One region of the Streptosporangium sp. NPDC000095 genome, then DNA from elsewhere that is predicted to be linked to it. Evidence: riboswitches for the same ligand, from Rfam matches in the RefSeq annotation. Region 1 holds a riboswitch; the other holds the start of a gene.
What was found. A riboswitch is a leader RNA that binds a small molecule or an ion and turns the genes downstream of it on or off. The one in region 1 is predicted to bind cyclic di-AMP.
Positions count from the first base shown of each region.

Region 2: another riboswitch for cyclic di-AMP. It lies ahead of ACFY3V_RS27185 (C40 family peptidase); the one in region 1 lies ahead of ACFY3V_RS28290 (NlpC/P60 family protein).

Region 1 is NZ_JBIAZS010000014.1:110,981-117,892, reverse strand. Features, by position in the region: gene ACFY3V_RS28300 (RDD family protein) at 464-1,558, opposite strand; gene ACFY3V_RS28295 (amino-acid N-acetyltransferase) at 1,787-2,464, opposite strand; cyclic di-AMP (ydaO/yuaA leader) riboswitch at 2,800-2,947, shown strand; gene ACFY3V_RS28290 (NlpC/P60 family protein) at 2,953-4,002, shown strand; gene ACFY3V_RS28285 (LuxR C-terminal-related transcriptional regulator) at 4,080-4,280, opposite strand; gene lysX (bifunctional lysylphosphatidylglycerol synthetase/lysine--tRNA ligase LysX) at 5,056-6,558, opposite strand; gene ACFY3V_RS28275 (type III pantothenate kinase) at 6,643-6,912, opposite strand, start outside.
Region 2 is NZ_JBIAZS010000013.1:175,938-182,849, forward strand. Features, by position in the region: gene ACFY3V_RS27170 (FtsX-like permease family protein) at 1-985, shown strand, start outside; gene ACFY3V_RS27175 (hypothetical protein) at 1,161-2,015, opposite strand; gene serA (phosphoglycerate dehydrogenase) at 2,300-3,889, shown strand; gene ACFY3V_RS27185 (C40 family peptidase) at 4,496-5,104, opposite strand; cyclic di-AMP (ydaO/yuaA leader) riboswitch at 5,092-5,310, opposite strand; gene ACFY3V_RS27190 (3-isopropylmalate dehydrogenase) at 5,466-6,512, shown strand; gene ACFY3V_RS27195 (branched-chain amino acid aminotransferase) at 6,686-6,912, shown strand, end outside.

The DNA.
Region 1 (6,912 bases):
GACCGTATAACCACCAAACACGATGCACTCCTCAGACAACCTCGCCAACACCGGGCGCCCCGATCCGGATCCGTAAGAAGGTCTTCACCGGCTGCCCCGAACACACGGCGGAAGGCGAAGAAGAGAATCCGACGCGAGGTCACCGAGGATGCCGGAGGCGCGCGGCGCCGACCATTCGGCGAGTAGTGCACGAACCCCCGACGGGGACGGATCCGGCATTGACCCCTCATAGGGCGCCCAGGGCGGACGTGAGCCCGTTGTGGGCAACGTACGCGAATATTCCGGCGAGCGGGTCGAGACTCGGTCATAACTTCCCCCGCGTTGCTCAGGGCGCGGCAAATGGTTTTGAGGCTTCCGCGCCCCGGCCCCCGAGACCCTTACGGACCCCTAAGGGCCCCCGTTTTCTCACCCGCGCACGAAAACGGGGCCGGCGGTTGAACCGCCGGCCCCGTTATTCAGGGGACTACTTGATCTTGACGACGACCGTCCCCGCCACCTTGTCGTGCAGGGCCTGCTGCAGCGGCTTGTCCCACAGCAGCCACAGGACGTTCACGAGGCTGAAGATGTTGAAGAGGAAGCCCACGAAGGGGATCCAGCTCAGGAACTGCGGGCCGAACATCACCCCGGCGCGCTTGACCGCCATGTCGGAGCCGAGCCCACCGGGCGGCAGGGCACTGCCGACCGGCACGACCTTGATGCCCATGACCATCTTGCCGACCGTCTGGCCGCCCCTGCTGAGCATGAGGAACTCGTAGGCCATGTAGATCGCCGCGCTGACCAACGCGATGAGGAGCCCGGCGAGGAAGGTCCCGCTCCCCTCCGTGATCGACGTGCCGTCGAAGGTGGGGGCGGTCACGAGCATCGCGGTCAGCACCAGGCTGATGATGACCCCCGGGATCGCCAGGATGATCCCGTCGACCAGCCTCGCCAGCAGACGCTGCCACCACTCCGCGAGCGGGGCGGGCGCCCCGGGAGGACCGCCGTACGGCTGGCCGTAGCCCTGCTGCCCGTAGCCGGGCTGCTGGCCGTAGCCCTGCTGGCCGTAGTCGGGCTGCTGGCCGTAACCCTGCTGGCCGTACTGCTGCCCGTAGTCCGGCTGCTGACCGTAGCCGGGCTGCTGGGCCCCCTGCTGGCCGTAGCCCGGCTGCTGGCCGTAAGCCTGCTGGCCGTAACCGGGCTGGGACTGCTGACCGTAGCCCGACTGCTCGTGGGACGCCTGCTGGCCGTAACCGGGCTGCTGCCCGTACGACCCCGTCCCGCCCTGCTGGCCGTACCCGCCGGTCCCGCCCTGCTGGCCATAACTGGGCTGCTGGCCGTAACCCTGCTGCTGGGACTGCTGGCCGTAGCCGGGCTGCTGCTGCCCGTACGACCCCGTCCCGCCCTGCTGGCCGTAACCCTGCTGCTGGGACTGCTGCCCGTAGTCGGGCTGCTGGCCGTAACCCTGCTGGCCGTAACCGGGCTGCTGGCCGTAGCCCTGCTGCCCGTAACCCTGGCCGTAGCCGGGCTGGCTCTGTCCTGGGCCGGTGTTCGGCTGTGAGGCCTCCGACCGATATCCCATGACCGTTACGTCGGGATCGAGTTCGCCAGCGGCTCGACCCGCGTTGTGCTGTCCGTAATCCGGGTGTCCCGACGGTGTGCGATCGCGGTCGGGATCATCCTGTGGATACGGCGGCTGTCCGGTGCTCACCGCGTCACCTCACTTAGACTGCGCATGTGGCAAATGTCAGACGCACATGCTTGCTGCTGCACAAGGTATCGACATAGGTATCGACAGTCACCTTTCCGATCAGTCAGCTCCAAAGTCATCACAGTCGGGCTCACGTGTCAGGTGGAGCAGCATCCGGGTGTTTCCCAAGGTGTTGGGCTTGACGTGCTCCAGATCGAGAAACTCCGCCACGCCCTCGTCGTAGGAGGCGAGAAGCTCCGCGTAGACCGCGGGAGCGACGGGCGTGCCCTGGATCTCGCGGAAACCGTGCCTGGCGAAGAAGTCGACCTCGAAGGTGAGGCAGAAGACCCGGCGCAGGCCCAGCTCCGCGGCCGTGCGAATGAGGGCGGAGACGATCCGGTGGCCGATTCCCATCCCGCGACGGGTCGGATCGACGGCCACGGTGCGGATCTCGGCCAGATCCTCCCAGAGGACGTGGAGAGCCCCGCAGCCGATGACCGCCCCCTCGGCGTCGGTGGCGACCCAGAACTCCTGAACGTCCTCGTACAGGGTGACGGTGGCCTTCTCCAGCAGGCGGGGGCCGACGCCGCCGTAGGTGTCGACGAGCCGCCTGATCGCGCGGACGTCCGGGGTCCGGGCACGACGGACCGAGACCTCGGCGGCCTTGGCGATCTCCGCGACCTCGGCCGCCGCGGGCAGGGGCGGGTCAGGCTCCGCCCCCTCGGGTCCCGCGCGTCGCTCCCCGCCGCCCGGGGTGCTCACGACCGGCACGGGAGAATGCTCAGCAAGCTGCTCCATGACCGTTCAGCGTACGTCCTCACCGGTCTTCAATTACGGCTCCTCCTTAACTCGCGGCACACCCCCCTCACATGACCGCCGGTAATCGCTTTACCACACTGGGCGCGCGGCATCTCACGTGTGCCACAACTCACCTTTGGTACGGTCCCGGACCTGGGAAGACCTTCCCCGCACCCCCCGCCGGGGAGGTAAAGGCAGCGTAATGGCCATGTTGATCATATTGACATGTGATCTTTCCGTGACACTTCAGTTGCGGAACCTCCACTGAATTCGCAGTTCTGGTTGAGCAGGAACCACGGGTGCACTAATCTCCGTGCTCGATGTCAGAGACGTAAAAGCCTGACCCGCCGAATCCCTCACCACGGGGAACCGGGGACCCACCACGTCCTTGGGGGTGAATCCGAGTGCCACCGGCGCACTCGGTAGGGCTGCCTCCGGCCCGAACCCGTCAGCTAACCCGGTAGGCGGCCGAGGAGAGGAGCCCGTTGGTGAAGCGCGAGCGCGACCGCGGAGGAAAGAACGCGGGCGACGACGCCCGCCGTCGAGAACGCGCGCCGCGCGGGCTGCGCCGCCGCATGGCGGTGATCGGCCTGGCATTCGCCACCCTCACTCTCGGCACACCGACGGTCGCGGCCACCGCCGACCCCGAACCCAGCCTCCAGCAGCTGGCCAAGCAGGCCGAGAAACTGCACGAGGAGATCGGCGTCCTCGCCGAGCGGTACAACGGCGAGCGGGTCAAGCTCAGGCAGGCCCAGCGGGCCGCGGAGAGCGCCGAGAAGATCCTCGCGTCGAGCGAGTCGGAGCTGGCCTCCCGTCGCACCAAGGCCACCCTCCTGGCGCAGAGCACCTACATGTCGGGCGGCCTGAACTCCGGACTCGCCTTCACACAGGCGACGGACCCCGACACCTTCCTCGATCAGGCCACCACCAACTACGCGCTCCAGCAGCAGCAGAGCGAGGAGGTCGCCCAGGTCGCCCGGGCGATCGAGGCCGCCGAGCGGGCGAAGGCCGGCGCCAAGGCGAGGACGTCGGAGGTCAAGAAGCTCCTGGCGGAGATCGACGGCAACCGGACCAAGATCGAGCGTCTGGTCGCGCGGGTCGAGAGCGACCTGTTCAGCGAGGTGCGTGCCAGGGCCGTCGGCAACAGGGGCGCCCGGGTGAAGACCAACGTGCCCATCGTGGGCAGCGGCAAGGCCGCGGAGGCGACCCGCTGGGCGCTCACCCAGCAGCTCAAGCCGTACGTCTGGGGCGCCGAGGGTCCCAACTCCTTCGACTGCTCCGGGCTGGTCATGTGGGCCTACCAGAAGGTCGGCATCAGCCTGCCGCACTACACCGGCGACCAGTGGACCGCCGGCACCCACGTCTCCAGGAAAGAGCTACGCCCCGGAGACCTGGTCTTCTTCTACAGCGACCTGCACCATGTCGGGATCTACATCGGCGCGGGCCTGATGGTCCACGCGCCCCGGACGGGTGACGTCGTCCACATCACCACGATCGACAACCGGCCCTTTGTCGGAGGCGTCCGCATCGCCGCCTGAGCGTGCCCCACCCCGCCCCCCTGCCCTGTCCGCACGCGTGCCCGGCCCGACCTGCCGGGCACGCGTGCGGTGCCGTGTCAGATCAGGCGACGGCGTGCGGCCCAGGCGACGGCCTCGATCGCCGTGGCGACACCGATGCGGTCGCAGATGCCTCTCAGCCTGCGCCTGACGGTCCGCCCGCTGATGTCGAGGCGACGCCCCACCCGATCGACCGTGACACCCTTGGCGAGCTCAGCCAGCAGCACGAGATCGTCATCGCTGAGACCGATATCGCTCATGCCCAGGGGGCTGTCGCCATGGCGTGAATCCACTTCTGGATATGCCATCAAGAGTCACTCCCCCCACTCTGGAAACCGGGTGCGAGACGCCGGAAATGAATACCGTCCGCCAGGAACGGTAAACGCCTTGTTCAAAGGTCGTCAAGTTCCGCTCTTCATAGCGCGCGTCCAGTATTGACATAGTAGGCGCTACATGAAGTACTCATGATATGTCAGTGCCTTTGCGGCTATGTCATGACCCATCCCGAGCACGAGCCGGCAGGTACCCCTGGCTGCGGTGATCGAAGTCCTGGCAGAACAAGGTTTCGCGGGAGCCCTCGCCCCGCCGGGCGCGCCGGAGCGGGTCCTCCGGAGATCCGGACTGCCCGCATTTCTCGGTAAAAACCGATCTCTTCCCGATAGTCTTCGGCGGCCATCACCATCCGCCACCTTGACGACACGCCGCGAAAAAGACGGAAATATAGGGGTCGAGGAAGCGGCTTCGCGGCATTCGTGAAGTATCACGCGGTGACGATGGGACGCGAAAGCGATATTGGACGTGCTGGAAATGGATTTCTGATCCGCACGGAAAGGCGTCCGGCATTATGGGGGACCATGGGCGCGACGACCGTTTCCAGCCCTCAGCTCTCGTCCCGTCCGTCCCGTCCGTCTCGTCGACGGCCCCGCGGCACTCACGGCGGTCTCACCGCGCCACCACATGAAAACGGCGCCGGCCCCGGGCGGTGCCCGGGGCCGACGCCACCGCAAGATCCCTGCGTGCCGCCCTTCGCCGTGCTCAGGCGGTCGGCTTGACCAGCGGGAACAGGATGGTCTCGCGAATGTTCTTGCCGGTGAAGGCCATGATGAGACGGTCGATCCCGAGCCCCATGCCACCGGTGGGCGGCATCGCATATTCCAGGGCGGTGAGGAAATCCTCGTCAAGCTGCATGGCCTCCGCGTCGCCGCCCGCGGCGAGCAGGGACTGCTCGGTGAGGCGGCGGCGCTGCTCGACCGGGTCGTTCAGCTCCGAGTAACCGGTGCCCAGCTCGGTACCGAAGCCGATCAGGTCCCACTTCTCGGTGAGGAGGGGGTTGTCCCGGTGGTTGCGTGCCAGCGGGGAGGTCTCCAGCGGATAGTCCATGACGAACGTGGGCTGGATGAGCGTGTGCTCGACGAGGGCCTCGAAGATCTCCTGGACCAGCTTGCCCTGACCCCACTTGGCGTCCCAGTGGATCTCCCGCGCGTCCGCGAGCTTGCGGACGTGCTCCAGGGGCGTCTCGGTGGTGACCTCCTCGCCCAGCGCCTCGGAGACCGATCCGTACAGGGTGATCCGCGGCCACTTCGCCAGCCCGAGATCGACCTCCTGGCCCTGGTGGACGACGACGGAGTGGCCGAGGGCCGCCATCACGGCCTTCTGGATCATCCGCTGGGTCAGGTCGGCGATGTCGTTGTAGTCGAGATACGTGCCGTACGCCTCCAGCATCGTGAACTCGGGGTTGTGGGTGGAGTCGGCGCCCTCGTTGCGGAAGTTGCGGTTGATCTCGAAGACCTTCTCCAGGCCGCCGACCACCAGCCGCTTGAGGTAGAGCTCGATCGCGATCCGGAGGTAGAGCTCCATGTCGTACGCGTTGATGTGGGTCCTGAAGGGCCTGGCCGTGGCTCCGCCGTGGATCGGCTGAAGCATCGGCGTCTCGACCTCCAGGTAGCCCTCCTCGTGCCAGAAGTCGCGGACGGCCCGGACCACGGCGCTGCGGGTGTGGGCCATCTTCCTGGCCTCGTCGTTGACGATGAGGTCGACGTAGCGCTGACGGACCCGCGCCTCGGGGTCGGTGAGCCCGGCGTGCTTCTCCGGCATCGGGCGCAGGCACTTCGAGGTGATCGCCCAGCGGTCGGCGAGGATGGACAGCTCGCCCCTGCGGGAGGTGATGACCTCGCCCTCGATGCCCACGTGGTCACCGAGGTCGACGTCGCGCTTCCACGCGGCGAGGGACTCCTCGCCCACCCTGTCCAGGGAGACCATGATCTGGAGATCGCCTGAGCCGTCGCGGATGGTGGCGAAGCAGAGCTTGCCTCCGGTCCTGGACAGCATCACGCGGCCGGTGACACCCACTTTGTCGCCCGTCGCGGTGTCAGCGGAGAGATCGGCGTATTTCTGGCGGATCTCGGCGTTGGTCGCGGTGCGCGGGAAGTTCACCGGATAGGGGTCGACGTCCTCGGAACGGAGGCGGTCGAGCTTCTCCCGGCGTACGCGCATCTGCTCGGGCAGATCCTCGGCGGGGGTGGTCACGTCATCGGTCACAGTTCCAAAGGGTACCGATGCGGCGAACCCCGTGAGTTCCCCCCGTCCGGCACCGGGAGGGACTCTCCCGGTGCCCCGGCGTCCTCAGGGCGTGTTGCGGTGGTAGATCAGGCGCAGGCCGATCAGCGTGAGCCAGGGCTCGTGCATGTCGATCGAGCGGGCCTCGCTCACCACGAGCGGCGCCGCGCCGCCGGTGGCGACCACGGTGACGTCGTCGGGGTCGTCGGCGAGCTCCGCCGCCATCCGCTCGACGATCCCGTCGACCTGACCGGCGAAGCCGTAGATGATGCCGGCCTGAAGCGCCTCGACGGTGTTCTTCGCGATCACGGAGCGAGGACGGATCAGCTCCACCTT
Region 2 (6,912 bases), on a different contig from region 1:
GGCCTGGAGGGAGATCAAGAGAGTCGTCACCTCCGCCCTGCCCGGGGTGCCGTTGATCGAGGCGGGAAAGTTCGCCGGGCCCGGTTCGCGACCTGTCAACGTCGTGGTCCAGCCCGGCTGCGCGAGAGATTGTGCGGAATTCCTCTCCCGCGCGTTGTTCCGTCCCCCGCCGGTAGGCGGTGCCGACCTGGTCCGCTATTTCCTGCGTGGCCCCGATCCCGCCGCCGAAGCCGCTCTCGCCGCGGGCAAGGCGGTGGTGTTCGACCCGAGGGTGTTGCGCGACGGGAAGCTGGTCTTCACGACCGATATCACGAAACGCGTCACGCGCTCGGTGCCCGCCGTCGTCCGGCGGCCCCGGGGCGAGCCGCTGGTGACCGCGGTACTCCCCGTCTCGCTGGCGGCCAAGCTGGGCCTCACCGTCGATTACGACACTCTCATCGCCGATCCGGCCGCGGTGAGCACGACGCCGCAGCAGGAGGAGCGGCTGCACGCCGCCGTCCGGGAGGTCGACTCCACCACCGTCGCCGAGGTCGAGCGGGGTTTCCGTGGCGGCGACATGGCGACGCTCCTGGCCTTCGCCGCCGGCGCGGCGGTCCTCATTCTGGGGGGTACGTTCGCGGCGACCGGCCTTGCCGTGGCGGAGGGCCGTCCCGACCGGGCCATGCTGGCGGCGGTGGGGGCGGCGGGCCGCGTCCAGCGCCTTCTCGTCGCGGGACAGGCCGCGTTCGTCTCCGGCCTGGGGGTGGGAGTGGGGATGTTCGTCGGGCTGGTCTCCGGGGCTGCGAGTGTCTTCGGCGGGTTCTACCGCAAATGGGCCTCCGGGATCACCGTGATGGACGACATGCCGCCAGGCCTGGTCACCTTCGCGGTCGACGTACCCTGGCTCCTGCTGGGAGGCGTGCTGGTCGGCCTGCCCCTGCTGACCGCGCTGCTGGCCGGGCTGTGCGTCCGGACGAGGGTGGTGCTCACCCGTCGCCTGACCTGACCCGCCGTGCCCGGCCGTCGCCCGGCGCTCCGGGGGGCGGCTGGGCATCCGGCGCGCGGGGGTCACCCCGGCGGCTCGCCGGACTGGCTCTATCTGCCGACCTGGCCTGCGGGGGCGGCCGGGCATCGGCGCGCGGGGGTCACCCCGGCTCGCCCTGCCCGGCCGGTCGGAGCGCTCAGTCGGTGACGTCGGCGCAGACCACGTGGGCGCCCAGCTCGACCATCCGCTGCTCGCTGCGCGCGTCGGCGACCCTCGCCATCAGGATCGGCGCCTCGCTCGCGGCGAGCTGTGGCAACCTGGCGCGCACCCCGCGATGGATGTCCCTGACCACGTCCTCGGCCGCCGACATGTGGACCTTCACATGCAGCATGATCCCCGGGGCGCCCGAGGAGGTACTGGCCTCGGAGATCCACACGTGGTGGACGAGCGGGTAGTCGACGAGCAGGTGTGAGATCGCGGCACGCAGCGCGGGCAGGATCGGGTGGTCGCATCGGCGGTATCCCGGGTCCACCATCTGCATCGGGCCCGACAGGTGCGGGCGAGGTGCCGGGATCCACGGCTGGGAGGGCGCTGCCGGCACCGGCGTTCTCTGCGGGCGCGCGGGCGCGGGACGCGAGACCGTGGCCATCGCCCCGGTCGCGTACGCCGTCGGCGCCGCGCTCGACAGCGCGGGCGTGGGGCCGCTGCGCGTCGAGAGCAGGTAGCGCTGGAGGTCCTCGATCGGCACGGCCGCGGCCGCCGGACCCGCCGCGTCGATCACGATCTCCCGCACGCCGGTGACGCGCTGGATGTCGAGGATGGTGTCGGCGTCGCACGCCGACAGCGAGTGGCTGCCGCGGTGCCGCGCGTAGGTGTCCGCCGAGGTGTATCCGAGCAGGACACGATCACCGGCCTGGGTCGTGCCGAGCACGACGGAGCGGTCGGGTCGCACGGCAACCAGGAGTCCCCATTCGGCCAGCGCCGCGAGCAGCCGGTGCGGGTCGCCGTGCTGCGCGAGTACGTTGCCGAGAGCGGGGTTCCCGATGCTCATATGAGGAACGATAGGTAGTGGACCACGGCTTATCAGGGTAATAGCGAAGTTTTCTTGGGATCAAGACCAACTTGAATTTTGGTGCATGAGATCTGTCAAGGACGGGTAATCGCCTCGTGGGTCGCGAGATCCCCTCACGTCCCACCCGTCTCCGGAGCCTCTCCGAGGGGTTTCCCGGTGGCGCGAAGCGTCTCGGATCGCGGGACACTCGTGAACGCGTTCACAAGCGCCGATAGACTACGTGAGGTCCGTGCACCCCTCACCGTCTAGTAAGGATCCAGCCTGTGAACAAGCCCGTCGTACTGGTCGCTGAGGAACTTTCCGAGGCTGGTCTCGCGGTTCTGGGCGCGGACTTCGAAGTCCGCCACACCGACGGCGCCGACCGCGCCCAGTTCCTGCCCGCCCTCGCCGACGTGGACGCGCTCATCGTGCGCAGCGCCACGCAGGTCGACGCCGAGGCGATCGCCAACGCTCCCAGGCTCCGCGTCGTCGCCCGCGCGGGCGTCGGCCTGGACAACGTCGATGTGGAGGCCGCCACCAAGGCCGGTGTCATGGTCGTCAACGCGCCGACCTCCAACATCACCAGCGCCGCCGAGCACACCGTCGCCCTCATCCTCGCCTCCGCCCGCAACGTCGCCCAGGCGCACTCCGCGCTCAAGGGCGGCGAGTGGAAGCGCTCGAAGTACACCGGGGTGGAGCTCGACGAGAAGGTCGTCGCGATCCTCGGCCTCGGCAAGATCGGCCAGCTGGTCGCGCAGCGCCTCCAGCCGTTCGGCGTCGAACTGATCGCCTACGACCCCTACCTGCAGCCGGCCCGCGCCGCGCAGATGGGCGTCCGGCTGGTCTCGCTCGAGGAGGCCCTGAGCGAGGCCGACTTCATCACGGTGCACCTGCCCAAGTCCAAGGAGACCATCGGTCTCATCGGCGACAGGGAGCTCCACGCGGTCAAGCCGAACGTGCGCCTCATCAACGTCGCCCGGGGCGGCATCATCGACGAGAACGCCCTCTACTCCGCCCTCAAGGAGGGCCGCGTCGCCGGCGCCGGCATCGACGTGTTCCCCAAGGAGCCGGTCACCGACAGCCCGCTCTTCGAGCTCGACCAGGTCGTCGTCACCCCGCACCTGGGCGCCTCCACCCACGAGGCCCAGGAGAAGGCGGGCACCCAGGTCGCGCGCAGCGTGAAGCTCGCCCTCGCCGGGGAGTTCGTGCCGGACGCGGTCAACGTCCAGGGCGGTGCCGTCGCCGAGGACGTCAAGCCGGGCCTGCCGCTCGCCGAGAAGCTCGGCCGGGTGTTCACCGCCCTCGCGGGCGAGGTCGCCACCAAGCTCGACGTCGAGGTGCGCGGTGAGATCGCCTCCCACGACGTCCGCGTGCTGGAGCTGGCCGCGCTCAAGGGCGTCTTCACCGACGTGGTCGAGGACTCGGTCACCTACGTCAACGCCCCGCTGCTGGCCAAGGACCGGGGGGTGTCGGTCGAGCTGGTCACCAGCTCCGAGAGCCCCGACTGGCGCAACGTCGTGACGGTCCGCGGCGTCCTCGCCGACGGCCGCACGGTCTCGGTCTCCGGCACCCTGTCCGGGCCGAGGCAGATCACGAAGATCGTCGAGGTCAACGGCTACCAGATGGAGATCGAGCCCACCGACCACCTGTCGTTCTTCACCTACACCGACCGTCCCGGCATCGTCGGCGTGGTCGGCCGTATTCTCGGCGACCACTCGATCAACATCGCCTCGATGCAGGTGGCCCGGGACGCCAAGGGCGGCAAGGCGCTGATCGCCCTCACCGTCGACACCGCGATCCCGGCCGAGGTGATCGACCAGATCGGCGCGGAGATCGGCGCCGACAGCGGCCGCTCGGCCGACCTGGCCGACTAGCCCCGTTTCCCGCGCGTGCCGCGTCGTCGCGGGTCGGTGGCCCTTCCCGATCCAGGACGACATGCGATCACCCAGGACCGATCGGGGGACGTACGGGAAACACGGCCGTGGTCCACCGATGTGGCCGCCGCCCCGATGACCGGGGCGGCGGCCACATCTCGTCTCAGCATGTGAGAAGTGTGTACGCCGGGCGAGACGGCGTTTCCGTGGGCAGGTAGCCTGGAATGAAATGCGCCAGGTTCTCGTAATTCCTACCTGCCGCGGCGAGGCCTGACAGGGGCAGGCCGGCGACTCGCCGCGGTGTTGTGGCGCTTGCCGGCTCCAAGCCCCCGTCGCCGGTCCGTGATCCGGACCCTCGACATCAGGCCTGGTCGGAGTCCCGACCGGAGACTTGACCACCTTCCTTGCTCGCGTGCGACCGAGACGAGATTCGCCATGTACGACATGTATCCCTGGAACCGTCCCGAGGAGACAGAGGACGAGGCCACCGACGCGCTCCAGACCGCTCTGGACCGCAGGGACAACGGTGGTGCCCCCACCCGCTGAACCCGTTCTCGCCGCCACCGGGGCCTCCACGGCCTCCCGGCGGCGATCCGCCGGCGTGTCTCATCCGCCGGGCACGACTTCGGTCGCGAGCTCGACCCGCTTGGCGAGCTGGACCCCCTGCGGGTCGGGGCGGACCGCGCCGACGAAGGAGGCGCGGCGCCAGGAGCTGAGCTTCTCCTCCTTGACGACGTCGCCGCTTTGCGGGGCGTGAACCATGTAGCCGGGCTTTGTGATCATGCCGACGTGGCCGAGGCCGCTGAAGAAGGCCAGGTCACCGGCTCTGAGGTCCTTCCAGGCGATCTTCTTGGAGAAGGCGGCGTACTGGTCGTAGGTGACGCGGGGGAGTTTGATCCCGGCGGCGCCGTAGGCGCGGAGCATCAGGCCGGAGCAGTCGAAGCCGCCGTTGCCGGTGCCGCCCCAGACGTAGGGCGTTCCGCGCTTGGACATGGCCCACTGCACGGCCTTCTGCCAGGCGGGCCTGACGTCCATCGCCTTCAGCGTTTCCTTCAGCGTGGGGGTTTTGAGCGCTGCGGGTCCGGGGGCGGGGGGCGGGGAGGCGGCCAGGGCGGCGGTCGAGGTCGCGCACACCGCGGCGCCGGCGAGGATCAGGGAGGCGGAGATGGACAGGACGCGGGGGAGAACTGTGCCGGACAGGATGATTCCTTCCATAAGGCCGGCCGGGTGAGCTGTCGGGCTCGGGCGTGGAGGCCGCCCTACGGCGCGAGAACGCGCTGATTCGCCCCAAGGGATCCGCCTGATGACGACCGGGAACGCGCTCCGGGGGAGGGGCGGTGTTCTCGGGGGTGCGGTAGATCCCGTAAAGAGTGGTTCCCCGGCTCCGTGCGGGCCCGGTAAGGGGATGGCCCGTACGGATTAGGCAGTGATGTGAATGGGAGGACCATAACGAAACCTCCCTAAACGGTCAATAGGGAGCAAAAAAGGACAAAACGATCAGAGGGTCTGTCGTGCGAACACGTCCGCAGAATGAGACCGGTGTTCAATCGCCGAGACGGACCGGTAAGGTGCCTGCATGGATTCGCGTAACATTCGCCTGGCGGTCATCCCCGGGGACGGAATCGGAGTCGAGGTCGTCGCCGAAGGGCTGAAGGTCCTCGAAGCGGTCGGTACGAAGGTGGAGACCACCACCTACGACCTCGGCGCCAAGCGCTACCACGAAACCGGCGAGACCCTGCCGGACCCGGTCCTCGACGAACTGCGCGGATACGACGCGATCCTGCTCGGCGCGGTCGGCGACCCCAGCGTGCCCCCGGGCATCCTGGAGCGCGACCTGCTGCTCAAGCTCCGCTTCCAGCTCGACCACTACGTGAACCTGCGCCCGGTCAAGCTCTTCCCCGGCGTCGAGACGCCGCTGGGCGGATCCCGCCCCGAGGACATCGACATGATCGTCGTCCGCGAGGGCACCGAGGGCCCGTACGCCGGAGCGGGTGGCGTCATGCGCAGGGGCACGCCGCACGAGATCGCCACCCAGGAGTCGCTGAACACCGCCTACGGCGTCGAGCGCGTCGTGCGTTACGCCTTCGACAAGGCGCTCGGCCGCCCCCGCAAAAAGCTGACGCTGGTCCACAAGACCAACGTGCTCACCTACGCCGGCGACCTCTGGGCCCGCACCTTCGACCGCGTCGGCCTGGAATATCCCGAGGTCCAGACCGACTACTGCCACGTCGACGCGGCCTCGATGTTCTTCGTCAGCCAGCCGGAGCGCTTCGACGTGATCGTCACCGACAACCTCTTCGGTGACATCCTCACCGACATCGGCGCGGCGATCGCCGGCGGCATCGGTCTGGCGGCGAGCGGCAACGTCAACCCCGACCGCACCGCGCCGAGCATGTTCGAGCCGGTTCACGGCAGCGCCCCCGACATCGCGGGCCAGGGCAAGGCCGACCCGACCGCCACGATCCTGTCGGTCGCCATGCTCCTCGACCACCTCGGTATGGCCGCCGAGGCCACCAGGGTCGAGCAGGCCGTCGCCGACGACCTGGTCGAGCGGACGGCCGGCCGGGCCGGCCGGACCACCCACGAGATCGGCGACGACATCACCGCCCGAGTAGCCGGCTGAGGAAGCCGCCTCCCTCGACCCCGACGCGCCTGGCGGCTCACCTGAGCCGCCAGGCGCGTTTTTGTTTCTCCAGCACTGCCGGTTTTCGGCATGGATGGAGTAGTTTCCCGTTACCCGGTCCGACGCAGAATGGACCCAAGGGTAAGCCAGACCTCAAGAGAAGGATCCGTGCGATGACCACCGCTCAGAAGCTCAGCTTCGACGTGCAGCTCTCCGACCACGCTCGCACCGCGGCAGAGCGCGAGCAGGTAATGGCGAGTCCCGGGTTCGGTCAGGTCTTCACCGACCACATGATCTCGATCGACTACACCGAGGGTGAGGGCTGGCACGACGCCAGGCTCATGCCGTACGGCCCGCTCAGCCTCGACCCCGCGACGTCGGTCTTCCACTACGCGCAGGA